DNA from 2 places in the Streptomyces sp. NPDC002125 genome. Region 1 is predicted to be linked to the other one. Evidence: riboswitches for the same ligand, from Rfam matches in the RefSeq annotation. Region 1 holds a riboswitch; the other holds the start of a gene.
The links. A riboswitch is a leader RNA that binds a small molecule or an ion and turns the genes downstream of it on or off. The one in region 1 is predicted to bind thiamine pyrophosphate.
Positions count from the first base shown of each region.

Region 1 (7,235 bases):
GCCTGGCCCGCGCCCGGGTCGTCGGCCGTGGTCGGGAGGAACTCCGCGGCCCGGTGGCCGTGACGCTCCAGGACCTCGCGCAGGGCGGCGCGGTCGCTCTCGTCGGTGACGGTGGGGTTGAAGACCACCGCGGTACGGCCGGGCGCCTCGCCCTGCGGCGCTTCGGCTGCGGGCCCCGTGAGCGGCGCCTCACCGGACGGGGCGGGCGCGGGCACGTGCGGGCCCGCCAGGAGGGCCCTGCCGACGATCAGCAGGGACAGCCCGCCGTTGAGCAGGCCTCCCGCGATGTCCGTCGGATGGTGCATCCCCCGGTAGGCCCTGGCGATCCCCACCAGGACCGGCACGATCAGCAGCAGTACGGCCACGGGCCGGCGCCACGGCCCCTTGGCCCGGCGCAGGACCAGGACGGCGAGACCGGCGTAGAGCGCCGTCGCCGCGCCGGTGTGGCCTGAGGTGTAGCTGGAGGTGGGGGGCGAGGCGTCGAGGCGCTCGACGTCGGGCCGGGTGCGGTCCACGGCCTCGGTGATGAGCAGGAAGACCAGGGACTGGAGCGACACGGCGACGGCGAGGAAGACCGCTTCCCTCCACCGGGGCAGCCTCGGGACCACGAGGAGCACGAGACAGCTGAGGAGGGTGCCGGCGACGACGGTGGCCGTGTTGCCCGCCTCGGACACGACGAGGGAGAGCGTGTCGAGGGTGCCGGTGCGTGCTCGCTCCAGGGTCCGCGCGACCGCGTCCTCGGACGTCATGGGCCACACATGGGCCCCGGGCCCGGTGACGAGGAGGCCGAGGCCGACCATCAACGCCGCCTGGCACGTCGCCGCCGAGGCGATGATTCCGGCAGCTCGCCCCATGCCCCCGGCTGTCCCGGGTGCGGGGCGAGAGGCTTCCGCCGTGGGGCGAGAGGCTTCCGCTTCGTGCGGCTCGGCGGAGCCGTGAGGCAGCACCACTTCGGGTGCCCCGGGGAGGGCTGTGCGTCTTTCCGGTATGCCGGTGGGCATGGCGTTCCCCTCGTTCCTGCGGTCTCGGCCGCGAGTGGGACCGGGGCGGCCCGCCCCGGCGTTCGCCGTCTGCCCCCTCTGCGCGCGGGCAGACCTGTCGCCGCGCACCGCCTCCGCGCCTCCTCGCCGCGGCGGCCGTCGTCGCCCGGTCGCACCGGCCGGATATCGGTCATAAGCTGCCGGGGCCGACCGGTGGCGGCCCGCACCGGTCTGACCAGGCCGTCTGCCCGGCTCCCCGCCTGCGGGCGACGGAGCGTGCGCGGCGGACGAGCGGAATGAGCACGGGCGAAATCCGGCCGGTCCGGATCAATGACCCGGGCTCGGGTGGGCAGGAGAGCGGCGACGCCGTACGACCCGGGAGTACGGGCGACGGCGTATGCGGCATACCTCGACGGAAGGAGCAGCCGGTGTCGGACGCAGGACGCGGAGACGACGTCTACCAGCCGGAAGGATCGGACGCGGACAACCGGCCGACGGACGAACTCGATCCGGAGAACGTGATCGACGAGCCCGGTCTCGACGACATGCTGGACACGGGGTACTCCCCGCCGGAGAAGCCCCTCGGCGTGTCGAAGTACGGCACGACCGGTGAGGAGCAGCGCGAGGGCGAGTCCCTCGACCAGCGCCTCGCGCAGGAGCGGCCCGAGGAGGATCCCTTCCTCGCGGACCGGACCGAGGACGAGCCCGAGGACAACGGCCCGGAGGAGGACGACGCGGGGGACGAACGAGCCGGACGCGTCGCGGCGGCCGAGGACTCTCTCGCCGCCCGCAACAACAGGGTGCTGGGCCGTGACGTGGGCATCGACGGGGGCGCGGCCTCCGCAGAGGAGGCTGCGGTGCACATCCAGGAGGACGGGACCGGGTCCTGACCCGGGCCCTGCGGCCGAGCTCCGGGCGCCCCTGACCTGCGCGTCCGGTGCGCCGGATGCATATACCCGCTGATCAGGGGAACGTCACGGACGCGGGCCACGACCCGGTGGCCCCCGGAGGAAAGGTGACAGGCGATGACCGACAACGACGTGAAGAACCGGAAGGTGCTGGCCGTGGTCACCAACTACGGCGTGGAGCAGGACGAGCTGGTGGTGCCGGTCGAACACCTCCGCGGGGCGGGAGCCCAGGTGGACGTCGCGGCGGTTTCGACGGACGACATCGTCACGCTGGTCGGTGACAAGGATCCCGGCAAGACGGTCCGCCCCGACCTCACCCTGGCCGACGCCGTCCCCGGCGACTACGATCTGCTGCTCGTCCCGGGCGGCACCCTGAACGCCGACACCCTGCGTCTCCAGGACGGCGCGAGCGGGATCATCCGCTCCTTCACGGAGTCCGGACGCCCGGTGGCGGCCATCTGCCACGGTCCCTGGGCCCTGGTCGAAGCGGGTGTCGTCCCCGGCAAGCGGCTGACCTCGTACGCCTCGCTGCGCACCGACATCCGCAACGCCGGCGGCGAGTGGACCGACGAGCCGGTGGTGACCGACGGCGCGGGCGGCTGGACGCTGATCACCTCGCGCAATCCGGGCGACCTGGAAGCCTTCCTCGGCGAGATCGACAAGGCACTCGCCGCCCGCTCCTGAGGAAGTGCGCGGCGACGGCCGGTGGCCCGTGCCGTCGGCACCCTCTCTGATGCCGTGGATCCGAAGGCCGGGGCGCAGCCGCGCGGGCGCCCCGGCTTCCGGCTGCCCCCACACGGGCCGGACGGCCCCTCACACACGCCGGACGGCCCCCTGACCGTCCGGTGTCGAGCGGTCCGCCCCGCTCCCGGCTCCTCCCGGAGTACCGGTCCCGGCGACGTGGGTGCCGGAGGGATGGGGCTAGTCTGTTCGTCGTACCGGACACGGGGTGCCCCATCCGAGGGCTGAGATCACACCCGTCGAACCTGAACCAGTTCGTACTGGCGGAGGGATGTCTCCATGCCTTTGACGCATGTTTCCGGCGGGCTGCCCGCCGACAGCCGCCCGGCCGTCTTCGACGGCCGCATGCCGGCGGCCCCCGGCGACCTCCGTGTCGAGTCGCACGGCATCGAGCCGGTCCCCGAGAGCAACCGTTACGGCGGTGCGGGGCGCCTGTTCACCGTGTGGTTCGCCCCCAACCTGACCATGACCGGCGTGTTCACCGGCACCGTCGGCATCGCCCTCGGACTGGACTTCACGGCCGCGCTCACCGCCGTCGTGCTGGGCACCGTGATCGGCGCGGTGCCGACCGCCTACCTCGGCACCTGGGGCAGCCTGACCGGCGCCGGTCAACTTCCGCTGGCCAGGCTCGCCTTCGGGCGGACCGTGGCGGTGCCCGGCGTCCTGCAGTGGCTGTCCTCGGTCGCCTGGGACGCACTGATCGGGCTGTTCGGCGGGGACGCGCTCGCGCGGCTGTGCGGCTGGCCCTTCTGGCTCGGCGTCCTGGTCATGATGGTGGCTCAGGGCGCTCTCGGCGTCCTGGGCTACGAGGCGATCCACCGGCTCCAGATCATCATGACCTTTGTGCTCGCCACCGCGTTCGCCCTGATCGCCTGGCGGCTGCTCGACGGCGTCCCGGTGGCCGGCAGCGGTACGGCGCACGGCGCCGACAAGGCGGGCGCGTTCGTCCTGACCAGCACCATCGCCCTGAGCCTGTCGCTGTCCTGGGCTCCGTACGCCAGCGACTTCAGCCGCTATCTGCCCCGCACCACCTCCCGTACCCGCATGTTCTGGTGCACGCTGCTCGGCCTCGTGGTGTCCTTCGTGGCCGTCCAGGCGATCGGTCTGTGGGGCGCTTCGGTGCTGACCGACCAGACGGCTGCGGGCGTCGACGAACTGCTGGGCGGTGGTGCGCTGGGCGCGTTCGGGCTGCTGGCCGTGGCCCTGGCCGCGCTGTGCAGCAACGCCATGAACGACTACAGCGGTTCCCTGGCCCTGCAGACCGTCGGAGTCCGCATTCCCCGGCCGGCCGCCGCCGCCCTCGCCGCCGTGCTCGGCTTCCCCCTGGTGCTGTGGATGCACGCCGCCGACACCACGGCCCGCTTCCAGAACGTGCTGCTGTTCGTCGGCTACTGGATTCCCGGTTTCGTGGCGATCGTCGTCGTGGACTGGCTCGCACGGGCCCGGGCACGCGGCGGCGCGGCGGTCGACCTGGCCGCCGAGACGGCGCGGCCGCAGCCGGGATGGCCCCCGTTGCTGGCGTTCGCCGTCGCCTTCGCCGCGGCGGTGCCCTTCATGGACACCAGCCTGTACGTGGGCCCGGTGGCGGCGGCTCTGCACGGCGCCGACCTCTCGTACTACGTGGCCTTCCTCGTGGCGCTCGCCGTCTACGCGCCGCTGCGGCTGCGCGCCCGCGCGCGGGCCTGACCTGACGGCCGCCGAACACCTTCTCCTCGTCCTCTCTCCTCTCCCCCGACGGAGCGACAACGCATGCCCCCGACATCCGCCGATCACCCCTTCCTCGCCCCGCGCTCCCTCGCCCGTGTGCGGGCCGACTCCCCGCTCGTCCAGTGCCTCACCAACACGGTGGTCACGGGCTTCACCGCCAACGTCCTGCTGGCGCTGGGCGCTTCACCTGCCATGGTCGACATCCCGGAGGAGGCCGGCCCCTTCGCCCGGATCGCCTCGGGTGTCCTCGTCAATCTCGGCACCCCGCACGCGGAGCAGCGCGTCGCCATGGCCGAGGCGGCGCACGCGGCGGCCTCGGCGGGTACGCCGTGGGTCCTCGACCCGGTCGCGACAGGCGCGCTGCCGGTGCGGACCGCACTGGCACGGGAACTGCTGGAGCTGCGGCCGACCGTGATCCGGGGCAACGCCTCCGAGATCGTCGCGCTCGCGGGCGCGGGCGGTGGCGGACGCGGTGTGGACGCGTCCGACAGTGTCGAGGCCGCCGAGGACTCGGCGCGCGAACTGGCGCGTACGGCGGGCTCGGTGGTCGCCGTCTCCGGGCCCGTGGACTTCGTCACCGACGGGGTGCGCGATGCCCGGACAGCCAACGGCGACGCCCTGCTGACCCGGGTGACCGGGGGCGGCTGCGCGCTGGGGGCGGTGATGGCGGCCTTCGCGGCCGTCGAGGAGGACCGTTTCGCCGCGGTGGTGACCGCCACCACCGCGTACACGGTCGCCGCCGAGCTCGCCGCGGGGACCGCGTCGGGGCCCGGCGGGTTCGCCGTCGCGTTCCTGGACGCCCTCGACGCGCTCGACGAGGCGGAGCTCACCGCGAGGGCGGCGCTCTCATGACCCGGACCCCCGTGGATCTGTCGGTCTACCTCGTCACGGACGCGGCGCAGTGCGCGGCCCGTGGCCGGAGCGTGGCCGAGACCGTCGCCCTGGCCGTGGCCGGTGGCGTCACCGCCGTGCAGGTCCGGGAGAAGTACGCCGCGGGGCGGGAGTTCCTGCGTACGGTCCTGGAAGTGGAGGCCGTCCTGCCCGAAGGGGTGGCGCTGATCGTCAACGACCGGGTGGACGTGTTCCTCGCCGCCCGGGCGGCGGGCGCACGTGTGACGGGCGTACACGTCGGCCAGTCGGACCTGCCGCCGGCCGCCGTACGCGAACTGATCGGGGAGCACACGGTACTGGGCCTGAGCGCCGCCACCCCGGGGCAGCTGCGCGCCGCCGCCGAGGACGCGGCACGCGTCGACCACGTCGGCATCGGCGCGCTGCACACGACCCGTACGAAGGCGGACGCCCCCGCCGCGCTCGGTCATGCGGGCTTCACCCGTCTGGCCCGGATCAGCGCGCTGCCCGCCGTGGCCATCGGCGGGGTCACCCCGGCCGACCTGCCGGTCCTGCGGGCCGCCGGGGCGGTGGGGGCCGCCGTCGTCTCAGGGATCTGCGCCGCCGAGGACCCCCTCGCGTCGGCACGCGCGTACTCCGGTGCCTGGAACCACGAACGAGAGGAGAGCCGCGCATGACCGCGCCGCCCCGCGTACTCACCATCGCCGGATCGGACTCCGGCGGAGGAGCCGGAATCCAGGCCGACCTCAAGACCATGCTGGCGCTCGGGGCCCACGGGATGAGCGTGCTCACCGCCGTCACCGCCCAGAACTCCCTGGGCGTGCAGGGTGCGTGGGAGATCCCCGTCGAGGCGGTGCGCGCCCAGTACCGCAGCGTGGTCGACGACATCGGCGTCCAGGCGGTGAAGACGGGGATGCTCGCCTCGCCCGCCCTGGTCACGGAGGTCGCCGAGCTGCTGGCGGACTCGGCGGCCCCCGTCGTCGTGGACCCCGTGAGCGTCTCCAAGCACGGCGACAAGCTGCTCGCCGACGAGGCGCTGGACGCCGTACGGAACGAGCTCCTGCCGGTCGCGACCGTGGCCACGCCGAATCTCGACGAGGTCGCACAGCTGACCGGCATCGTCGTGACGGACGAGGCGGGGATGCGCCGGGCCGCGGCGCGACTCCTCTCCTACGGCCCGCGCTGGGTGCTGGTGAAGGGCGGTCATCTGCCGGGCGAGGCGGTGGACCTGCTGACGGACGGCGCGGAGGAGCACTGGCTGCGCGCCCCCCGCCACGACAACCGCCACACCCACGGCACGGGCTGCACCCTCGCGTCGGCCGTAGCGGTGGGCCTGGCGCAGGGCCGCCCCGCCCCCGACGCGGTGCGCCGGGCGAAGGACTACGTCACCGCCGCGATCGCGGCGGGTTTCGCACTGGGCGCCGGCATCGGGCCGGTGGACCACGGCTGGGGCATCCGCGGCCGGAACTGACGCTCGGAGGCCTGGCTCGCCCAGATGATCGGCCAGCAGAACCCCTGCTCGCCGTCGAGAACGACTCCACCGCGCCGGGCGCCTTCGCGGTCCAGGCCCCGGACGACGGCACGGCCCGACAACCGGCGGCGGAGCGTGCGCGGCCAGGGCCTTGCGCCGGCTCCCGCCGAGGGACGGACGACGGCTCACCGGCGCCTGACGGCCCCGGGCACACTGGTGATTTCACCGATGGCCCCCCGCGCCCCGCCCCACGACTCTGGTCGGGTCAAGCACCCGCATCCCCGCATCCTCGTCTGGAGGGCTCCATGCGCCGTCGTTCCCCTCGCCGGCTTCTCGGCGTTCTCGCGGCCGTCACGGTCGCGTTCACCCTCTTCTCCTCAGCGACGACGGCCGGCGCGGCCGACACCGCGACCTCGGCTTCCCCGGGCACCTCCACCGCGGCCGTACAGCCGCTGTCGACCAGCACTCCGGTCGTCTTCGTGCACGGCTACACCGGGAACGCCTCCAACTGGGTCACCGGCATGAGTGTCTTCCAGCTCAACGGCTGGTCCAGCTCCAGCCTGTTCGCCTACGAGTACA
Region 1 covers NZ_JBSFDD010000029.1:83,052-90,286, reverse strand. The annotation lists gene ACWCQM_RS34085 (diacylglycerol kinase family protein) at 1-1,001, opposite strand, end outside; gene ACWCQM_RS34080 (DUF5709 domain-containing protein) at 1,409-1,870, shown strand; gene ACWCQM_RS34075 (DJ-1/PfpI/YhbO family deglycase/protease) at 2,006-2,572, shown strand; TPP riboswitch at 2,824-2,918, shown strand; gene ACWCQM_RS34070 (purine-cytosine permease family protein) at 2,909-4,315, shown strand; gene thiM (hydroxyethylthiazole kinase) at 4,379-5,188, shown strand; gene thiE (thiamine phosphate synthase) at 5,185-5,862, shown strand; gene thiD (bifunctional hydroxymethylpyrimidine kinase/phosphomethylpyrimidine kinase) at 5,859-6,656, shown strand; gene ACWCQM_RS34050 (esterase/lipase family protein) at 6,962-7,235, shown strand, end outside.

Region 2 (7,235 bases), on a different contig from region 1:
CCCGGGTCACCATCCCGGGGGCCAGCCCGGTCTTCTTCAGCTCGCGCCGGGCGTCGCCGAGCGAGAGGCCCTCCACATCGGGGACCTTCACGATCTCGGGACCGCGCGAGACCACAAGCTTCACTGCGTCGTTCTTCCGGATGCGCTCACCCGAGCCGGGGTCACTGCTGATCACCGTGCCGCGCTTCACCGTGTCGCTGTAGGCGCGGTCGACGCCCTTCATGTCCAGACCGGCGTCCGAGAGGCGCTTCTCCGCGGCGCTCTGGGTCTGGCCCAGCAGCGAGGGGACCCGGGTGAACTGGCCCGAGTTGATGTACCAGACACCCGCACTGGTCCCCAGCACCAGCAGCACGGCGACCAGCGCCGCGTATATCCCGCGACGGCCGCCACCCGCGAAGGGCCTGCGGCGGACTCCGCCCTGCCGGGGCGGCAGAGCGGCGGGCATCTCCAGCCGACTGGTGTGATGAGCGGTGCCCTGGCCTGCGGGGATCACTCGGGGGATCACGCTCGTACGGTCCTCGGCGGCGTCGTGCGCCTCCGCGAGGGCCTGCGGGGGCACCGCGTCGAGCTGCTGCTCGCTGAGCGCGCTCCGGGCCTCCCGGGACAGGGCGAGGAGGGCCACCGCGTCGTGCGGACGCACCTCGGGATTGCGGGCGGTGGCCGTCGCGACCAGCTCGTCCAGCCCGACGGCCAGACCGGGAACGGCGGCGGACGGGGGTGGGACGTCCTCGTTGAGGTGCTGGTAGATGACCTGGGCCGCGTTGTCGCCGGTGTGCGGTTTGCCGCCGGTGAGCATCTCGTACAGCACGACACCGCAGGCGTACACGTCGGACCGGGTGTCGGCGGTGCCCTGCTCGATCTGCTCGGGGGCGAGGTAGGAGACCGTCCCGAGGAGCGAGCCGGTGGTGTCCGTGGCGGTGCCCACGGCGCGCACGAGACCGAAGTCGGCGACCTTCACCCGGCCGTCGTCCCCTATGAGGACGTTCTCCGGCTTCATGTCGCGGTGGACGAAGCCGGCGCGGTGAGCGGCGCCGAGCGCGGCGAGGACCGGCTCCAGGATGTCCAGCGCGGCCCGGGGCTGCAGGGCGCCGCGCTCGCGCAGCACGTCACGCAGGGTGCACCCCGCGACGTACTCCATCGCCAGGTAGACGTACGCCCCCTGGGCGCCCTGGTCGAAGACCCCCACCACATTGGGATGGGCGAGCCGGGCGACGGACTTCGCCTCGCGGATGAAGCGCTCGACGAACGAGGCGTCCGTCGCCAGCGCCGGGTGCATCACCTTGAGGGCGAGCACACGGTCGAGCCGGGTGTCCATGGCCCGGTAGACCGTGGCCATACCGCCGACGGCGATGCGCGCGTCGATGCGATAGCGGCCGTCGAGCAGCTGCCCGACAAGCGGGTCCTGAAGGGTCGTGTCCACGGGGCGAGTCTACGAGCTGCCACCGACACGGCGGGTCGGCCCGGGACTCCCCGGGGCCGTTCTGGAGCCGAGCCGTGACAGGGGCATGCACGTGTCGTGACCAGGAGGGGTTCCCCGGGGAGCGGGCCTCGGAAGGCCGGGCGCTCGGGATCCGGGCCTCAGAAGGCCGGGCGCTCGGGATCCAGCGCCGCGCGGCCCTCCGCCGGCGAGGACGCCTGTGCGAAATGGCGGCGCGGGATGCGCCCCGCCCGGTACGCCAGGCGCCCGCCGTCCACCGCGTGCCGCATCGCGGCGGCCATCAGCTCCGGCTCCTGCGCCCGGGTCACCGCCGAGGCGAGCATCACAGCGGCGCACCCCAGCTCCATCGCCAGCGCCGCGTCCGACGCGGTCCCCGCCCCGGCGTCCAGGATCACCGGGACCTCGGACTGCTCGACGATCAGCTGGAAGTTGTGCGGGTTGCGGATGCCCAGGCCGGAACCGATGGGGGAGCCGAGCGGCATGACCGCCGCGCACCCCACGTCCTGGAGCTTGCGGGCCAGGACCGGGTCGTCGTTGGTGTACGGCAGGACCGTGAAACCGTCGTCGACCAGGATCTCCGCGGCGTCCAGCAGCTCGATCGGGTCGGGCAGCAGGGTCCGCTCGTCGGCCACGACCTCCAGTTTGATCCAGTCGGTGCCCAGCGCCTCCCTCGCCAGCCGGGCGGTCAGCACCGCCTCCCCAGCGGTGAAACAGCCCGCGGTGTTCGGCAGGACCCGGATGGAGAGGCGCTCCAGGACGGAGAGCACCGAACCCCGCACGGTCGGGTCGAGCCGCCGCATCGCGACGGTGGTCAGCTCGGTGCCGGAGGCGATCAGGGAGCGTTCCAGCACGTCGAGGCTGGGTGCCCCGCCGGTGCCCATGATCAGCCGCGAGGAGAAGGAGGCGGGGCCGAGAGCGAAGAGGTCGTCGGACATGGTCAGCCTCCCTGGACCGCGGTGAGCACCTCGACGCGGTCGCCGTCCGCGAGCAGCGTGGCGGACCACTCGCCGCGCGGGACGACCGCCTCGTTGACCGCCGCCGCGACCCCGGAACGTGCCGCGGTCAGCGTTGCGACCAGGACGTCCAGCGCGGTCCCGGCGGGGATGTCGCGCCGTTCCCCGTTGACGGAGACGGAAACCGTGGTGGGGGAGCGATCGGTAACGGTGGAGGAAGTGGAACCGGACGCGGGGTCGGGCACGGGCTGGTTCATACGGGCTGCTCCTGCGGCGCGAGGGCTTCGGGGGACGCGATGCCGGACGAGTGGCCGAAACGGTTCGGCGCGAAGGGACGGCCGACCTCGGGCAGTTCGCCGGTGGTCAGCACATGGGCCATCACCTCGCCGGTCACGGGGGTCAGCAGCACACCGTTGCGGTGGTGGCCGGTGGCGAGGTGCAGCCCGGGCAGCGCCGTCGGACCCAGCAGCGGCGCGTTGTCGGGCGAGGCGGGCCGCAGACCGGCCCGGGTCTCGGTCAGTGGCAGCTCGGTGATGCCCGGCACCAGCTCGTGGGCGTCACGCAGCAGTTCGTAGACCCCGCCCGCCGTGACCGTGGTGTCCCAGCCCATCTCCTCGGTGGTCGCGCCGACCACCAGCTCACCGTTGGCACGCGGTACGAGATAGACCTGGCTGCCGCGCACCACGGCCCGCACCGTCCTGCTGAGGAAGGGGGCGTAGGCCGGCGGAACGGTCAGCCGGAGCACCTGCCCCTTGACCGGACGCACCGGCGGCACGACCGCCTCGGGAAGCCCCGCGAGCCGGCCGCTGAGGCTTCCTCCCGCCAGTACGACCTGGTCCGCCGCCAGCTCCGTACCGTCCGCGAGAACCGCCCCCGCCGCACGGCCGCCGGTCACGGACAGCCGCTGCACCCGGTCCCGGTGGAAGACCACCCCGGCCCGCTCGCACGCCGTGACCAGCGCGGAGGCCAGCCGTCTCGGGTCCACCTGGTGGTCGCCGTCGACCCGCAGCCCGCCGCGCACACCCGGGGCGAGCATCGGCTCCAGACGGCGGCACTCGCGGCCGTTGAGCCACTCCGACTCCAGCCCCGAACGCTGCTGCAGCGCGTGCAGCTCCCGCAGATGGGCCCGGTCGTCGGAGTCCAGGGCGACCGCGAGGGTGCCGCAGGCGCGGAAGCCGGTCTCCTGCCCGCTCGCCTCCTCCAGCTCGGCCACGAACGCCGGATACCGGGCCGCGGAGGCCAGATTGAGGCCGAGCAGCATCTGCTCGCCGTAGTGGAGCTCGGTGACGGCGGCGAGCATCCCGGCGGCGACCTGGGCGGCCCCGCCTCCCGGCTCCGGGTCCGCCAGCGCGGTGCGCAGACCGTGCTGGGCCGACCGCCAGGCGGTCACCAGCCCGATGATGCCGCCCCCCACGACCAGAACGTCCGAACCGTGTGCGGAGATACGCATGGGCGTCCAGCCCCTCCCTTCGCCGGCATGACCCGGATCAGGTTCGTACGGTCGGAGGCCGGCCAGCCTCCCTCTCAGCCCGGTACGTCCGGACTCCCGCGAGTGCCTTACGGTGGCCAGCCTAGACCCCACCACCCACAGGCAGTAAGGGAGCAGTACCCGTGGCCCGTTCGCTCGACGGACTCGTCCTCTCACCCGTCGCGGACCAGGCCCCCGGCCAGGTCGGCACCCGGACCCGCTTCACGTACCACGAGCGGGGCGGCCGGATCTGGGCCGACTACGCGGGCGGCGACGTCGTCCGCGGCCACCTCGTCGGCACCCGGGAGGCGGACGTGCTGGACTTCCGCTACGTCCAGTTGAAGCAGGACGGAACGACTTCTTCCGGGCACTGCGTCTCGACCGTCACGGACCTTCCCGACGGCCGGGTCCGCCTGGACGAGACGTGGGAGTGGGAGTCGCAGGAGGGCAGCGGGACGAGTGTGGTGGAGGAGCTCGCGGACTGACGGGGCATCAGGTGATTAGGGTGGGACGGGTGAGTGAGCAGACACAGGACCCGGCAGCGGGACGGCGGCCACGTGACGTCGTGATCGTGGGGGCCGGCATGGCCGGAGTGCAGACGGCCGTGGCCCTGCGCGAACAGGGCTTCACCGGCCCGGTCACCCTCATCGGCGCCGAACCGCACCAGCCCTACGACCGCCCGCCGCTGTCCAAGGCGGTCCTGCTCGGCAAGGCCGAGGACTCCGCGTTCGACGTCGACTTCGAGGCCCTGGACATCACGCTGCGCCTCGGCCTCGACGTGACCGGCCTGCGGGCCGACGCGCACGAACTGGACACCCCCGAGGGGCCCGTCGCCTACGACGCGCTCGTCCTCGCCACCGGGGCCGAACCCGTCGTACTGCCCGGTTCCGAGGGCGTGCCCGGAGTCCATCTGCTGCGCACCCTCGACGACGCCGCCAGGCTGCGGCCCGTCCTGGACCGGCAGCACGACGTGGTCGTCGTCGGAGCGGGCTGGATCGGCGCGGAGTTCGCCACCGCGGCCCGCGCCGCCGGCTGCGCGGTCACCGTCGTGGAGGCGGCGGACCGCCCCCTCGCGGGCACGATGCCCGCCGAGGTCGCCGCTCCGATGGCCGGCTGGTACGCCGAGAGCGGAACCGAACTCCTCACCGGAGCCCTGGTCTCACGCGTCGAACCGGGCGCCGTCCACCTGGCGGACGGCCGGGTGATCCCCGCGGGCGCGGTGGTGGTCGGCATCGGCGCACGGCCCGCCACGGGCTGGCTGGCGGACTCGGGCATCGCGCTCGGCCCGGACGGATCGGTCACCGCGGACAGCTCGCTGCGCACCTCGCTGCCCGACGTCCACGCGGTGGGCGACTGCGCGTCCTTCCCCTCCGCCCGCTACGGGACACGGCTGCTGGTGCACCACTGGGACAACGCCCTCCAGGGGCCCCGGACGGTCGCCGCCGCCCTCGCGGACGGTGTGGCCAGGACGTACGACCCCGTGCCCTACTTCTGGTCCGAGCAGTTCGGCCGCTTCGTGCAGTACGCCGGGCACCACGCCGACGCCGACACGCTGCTGTGGCGGGGCGACCCGGGTAACCCCGCCTGGACGGTCTGCTGGCTGCGCGAAGGGATCCTGGTCGCCGTGCTGGCCGTCAGCCGGCCGCGTGATCTGGCGCAGGGGCGCAAGCTCGTCGAGGCCGGCGCCCGGATCGATCCGGTGCGGGCCGCCGACTCCTCCGTCCCGCTGAAATTGTCGGCGCTCTAGCGCCGGACGCGGCCCCGTACGCCCGGCCCGGCTACCGGCTGTCGGTCCGGGATGGCACGCTTGTCCTTGTGACCGAGATTGACGCAAAGATCGATGCTCTCGTCCCCGCCTGGCTCCACCTTCCCGACATCGCGGAAATGCTCGATGTCGAGGTGACGCGCGTGCGGCAGCTGGTCAAGGAAGGCCAGCTCATCGCCGTACGACGTGGTGAGAACCGGACGCTCCAGGTGCCTGCCGCCTTCATCGACGGCAACAAGGTGGTCAAGGGCCTCGCAGGGACCCTGACGCTCCTGAGGGACGACGGCTACAACGACGAAGAGATGCTGGACTGGCTCTTCACCCCCGACCCGACCCTGCCCGGAACCCCGGCGCAGGCCCTGAGCGAGAATCGCGGTACGGAGGTGAAGCGCCGGGCCCAGGCGCTCGCCGTCTGACCGGACGACCGTGAGTGGAGTGCGGGCCCCGTGACACACGCGGCCCGCACTCCGCGTTACGGCACGGCCGTCCATCGACGTACCAGAGATCCATCGACGCACCGACGGGGGAATCACCATGTCCACGCCTCGCTCCCAGCTGTCCGGCGCCCGGCTCTACCTGTGCACCGATGCCCGCAAGCGGCAGGGTGATCTCCCCGAGTTCCTCGACGCGGTGCTGTCCAGTGGTGTGGACATCGTCCAGCTGCGCGACAAGGGCATGGAGGCGGCCGAGGAGCTCGAACACCTCGCGGTGTTCGCCGACGCCTGCAAGCGCCACGGCGCGCTCCTCGCGGTCAACGACCGGGCCGACGTCGCCCACGCCATCGGCTCCGACGTGCTGCATCTCGGCCAGGGCGACCTGCCCGTGCCCGCCGCCCGCGCCGTCATCGGCCAGGAGGCCCTGATCGGCCGGTCCACCCATGCCGAGTCCGAGGTCGACGCCGCCGTCGCCGAGGCGGGCGTCGACTACTTCTGCACGGGCCCCTGCTGGCCCACGCCGACCAAGCCCGGCCGGCACGCCCCCGGCCTCGGCCTCGTGCGCTACGCCGCCTCGCTCGGCACGGCGCGGCCGTGGTTCGCCATCGGCGGGATCGACGCCGGGAATTTGGACGAGGTGCTCGACGCCGGGGCCCGCCGCGTCGTCGTCGTGCGCGCCATCACGGAGGCACCGGATCCGGCAGCGGCGTCCGAGTCCCTCGCGCGGCGCATCCGGGCCCGTTCCCTCTGAAGCGGGCCGTACCGGCCGGGAGGGCCGGCGGAGAGGGCGCTCGGGGAAGAGTCGGGAACAGGGGCCGGCCAGGGGCCCTGGGCAGGTGTCCGAGGGGGGCGTCCGTGGAGGCTGTCCGAGGGGTGGACAAAATCCGCCTCATTCCGGTCAAATCGGTCCCTCTGGTTGGGGTACCGCCGGGCCCTGGTTAACCTCCGGGTATGGCCCTTGGTACACCTTCCACCAGGACGGATCACGCACGCACCGTGCGTGAGCTCCTCGCGACCGGCGAGATGTCGTACTCGTTCGAGTTCTGGGCGCCCAAGACGGAGAAGGGCGAGCGGAATCTCTGGAACGCGCTGCGCCGGGTCGAGGCGGTGGGACCGAGCTTCGTCTCCGTGACGTACGGGGCCGGTGGTTCGACCCGGGCCGGGACCGTGCGCGCGA
Region 2 covers NZ_JBSFDD010000010.1:41,941-49,175, forward strand. The annotation lists gene pknB (Stk1 family PASTA domain-containing Ser/Thr kinase) at 1-1,420, opposite strand, end outside; gene ACWCQM_RS18960 (thiazole synthase) at 1,579-2,373, opposite strand; gene thiS (sulfur carrier protein ThiS) at 2,376-2,648, opposite strand; gene thiO (glycine oxidase ThiO) at 2,645-3,841, opposite strand; TPP riboswitch at 3,839-3,951, opposite strand; gene ACWCQM_RS18975 (hypothetical protein) at 4,003-4,344, shown strand; gene ACWCQM_RS18980 (NAD(P)/FAD-dependent oxidoreductase) at 4,374-5,606, shown strand; gene ACWCQM_RS18985 (Rv2175c family DNA-binding protein) at 5,675-6,040, shown strand; gene thiE (thiamine phosphate synthase) at 6,159-6,809, shown strand; gene metF (methylenetetrahydrofolate reductase [NAD(P)H]) at 7,010-7,235, shown strand, end outside.
Region 2: another riboswitch for thiamine pyrophosphate. It lies ahead of thiO (glycine oxidase ThiO); the one in region 1 lies ahead of ACWCQM_RS34070 (purine-cytosine permease family protein).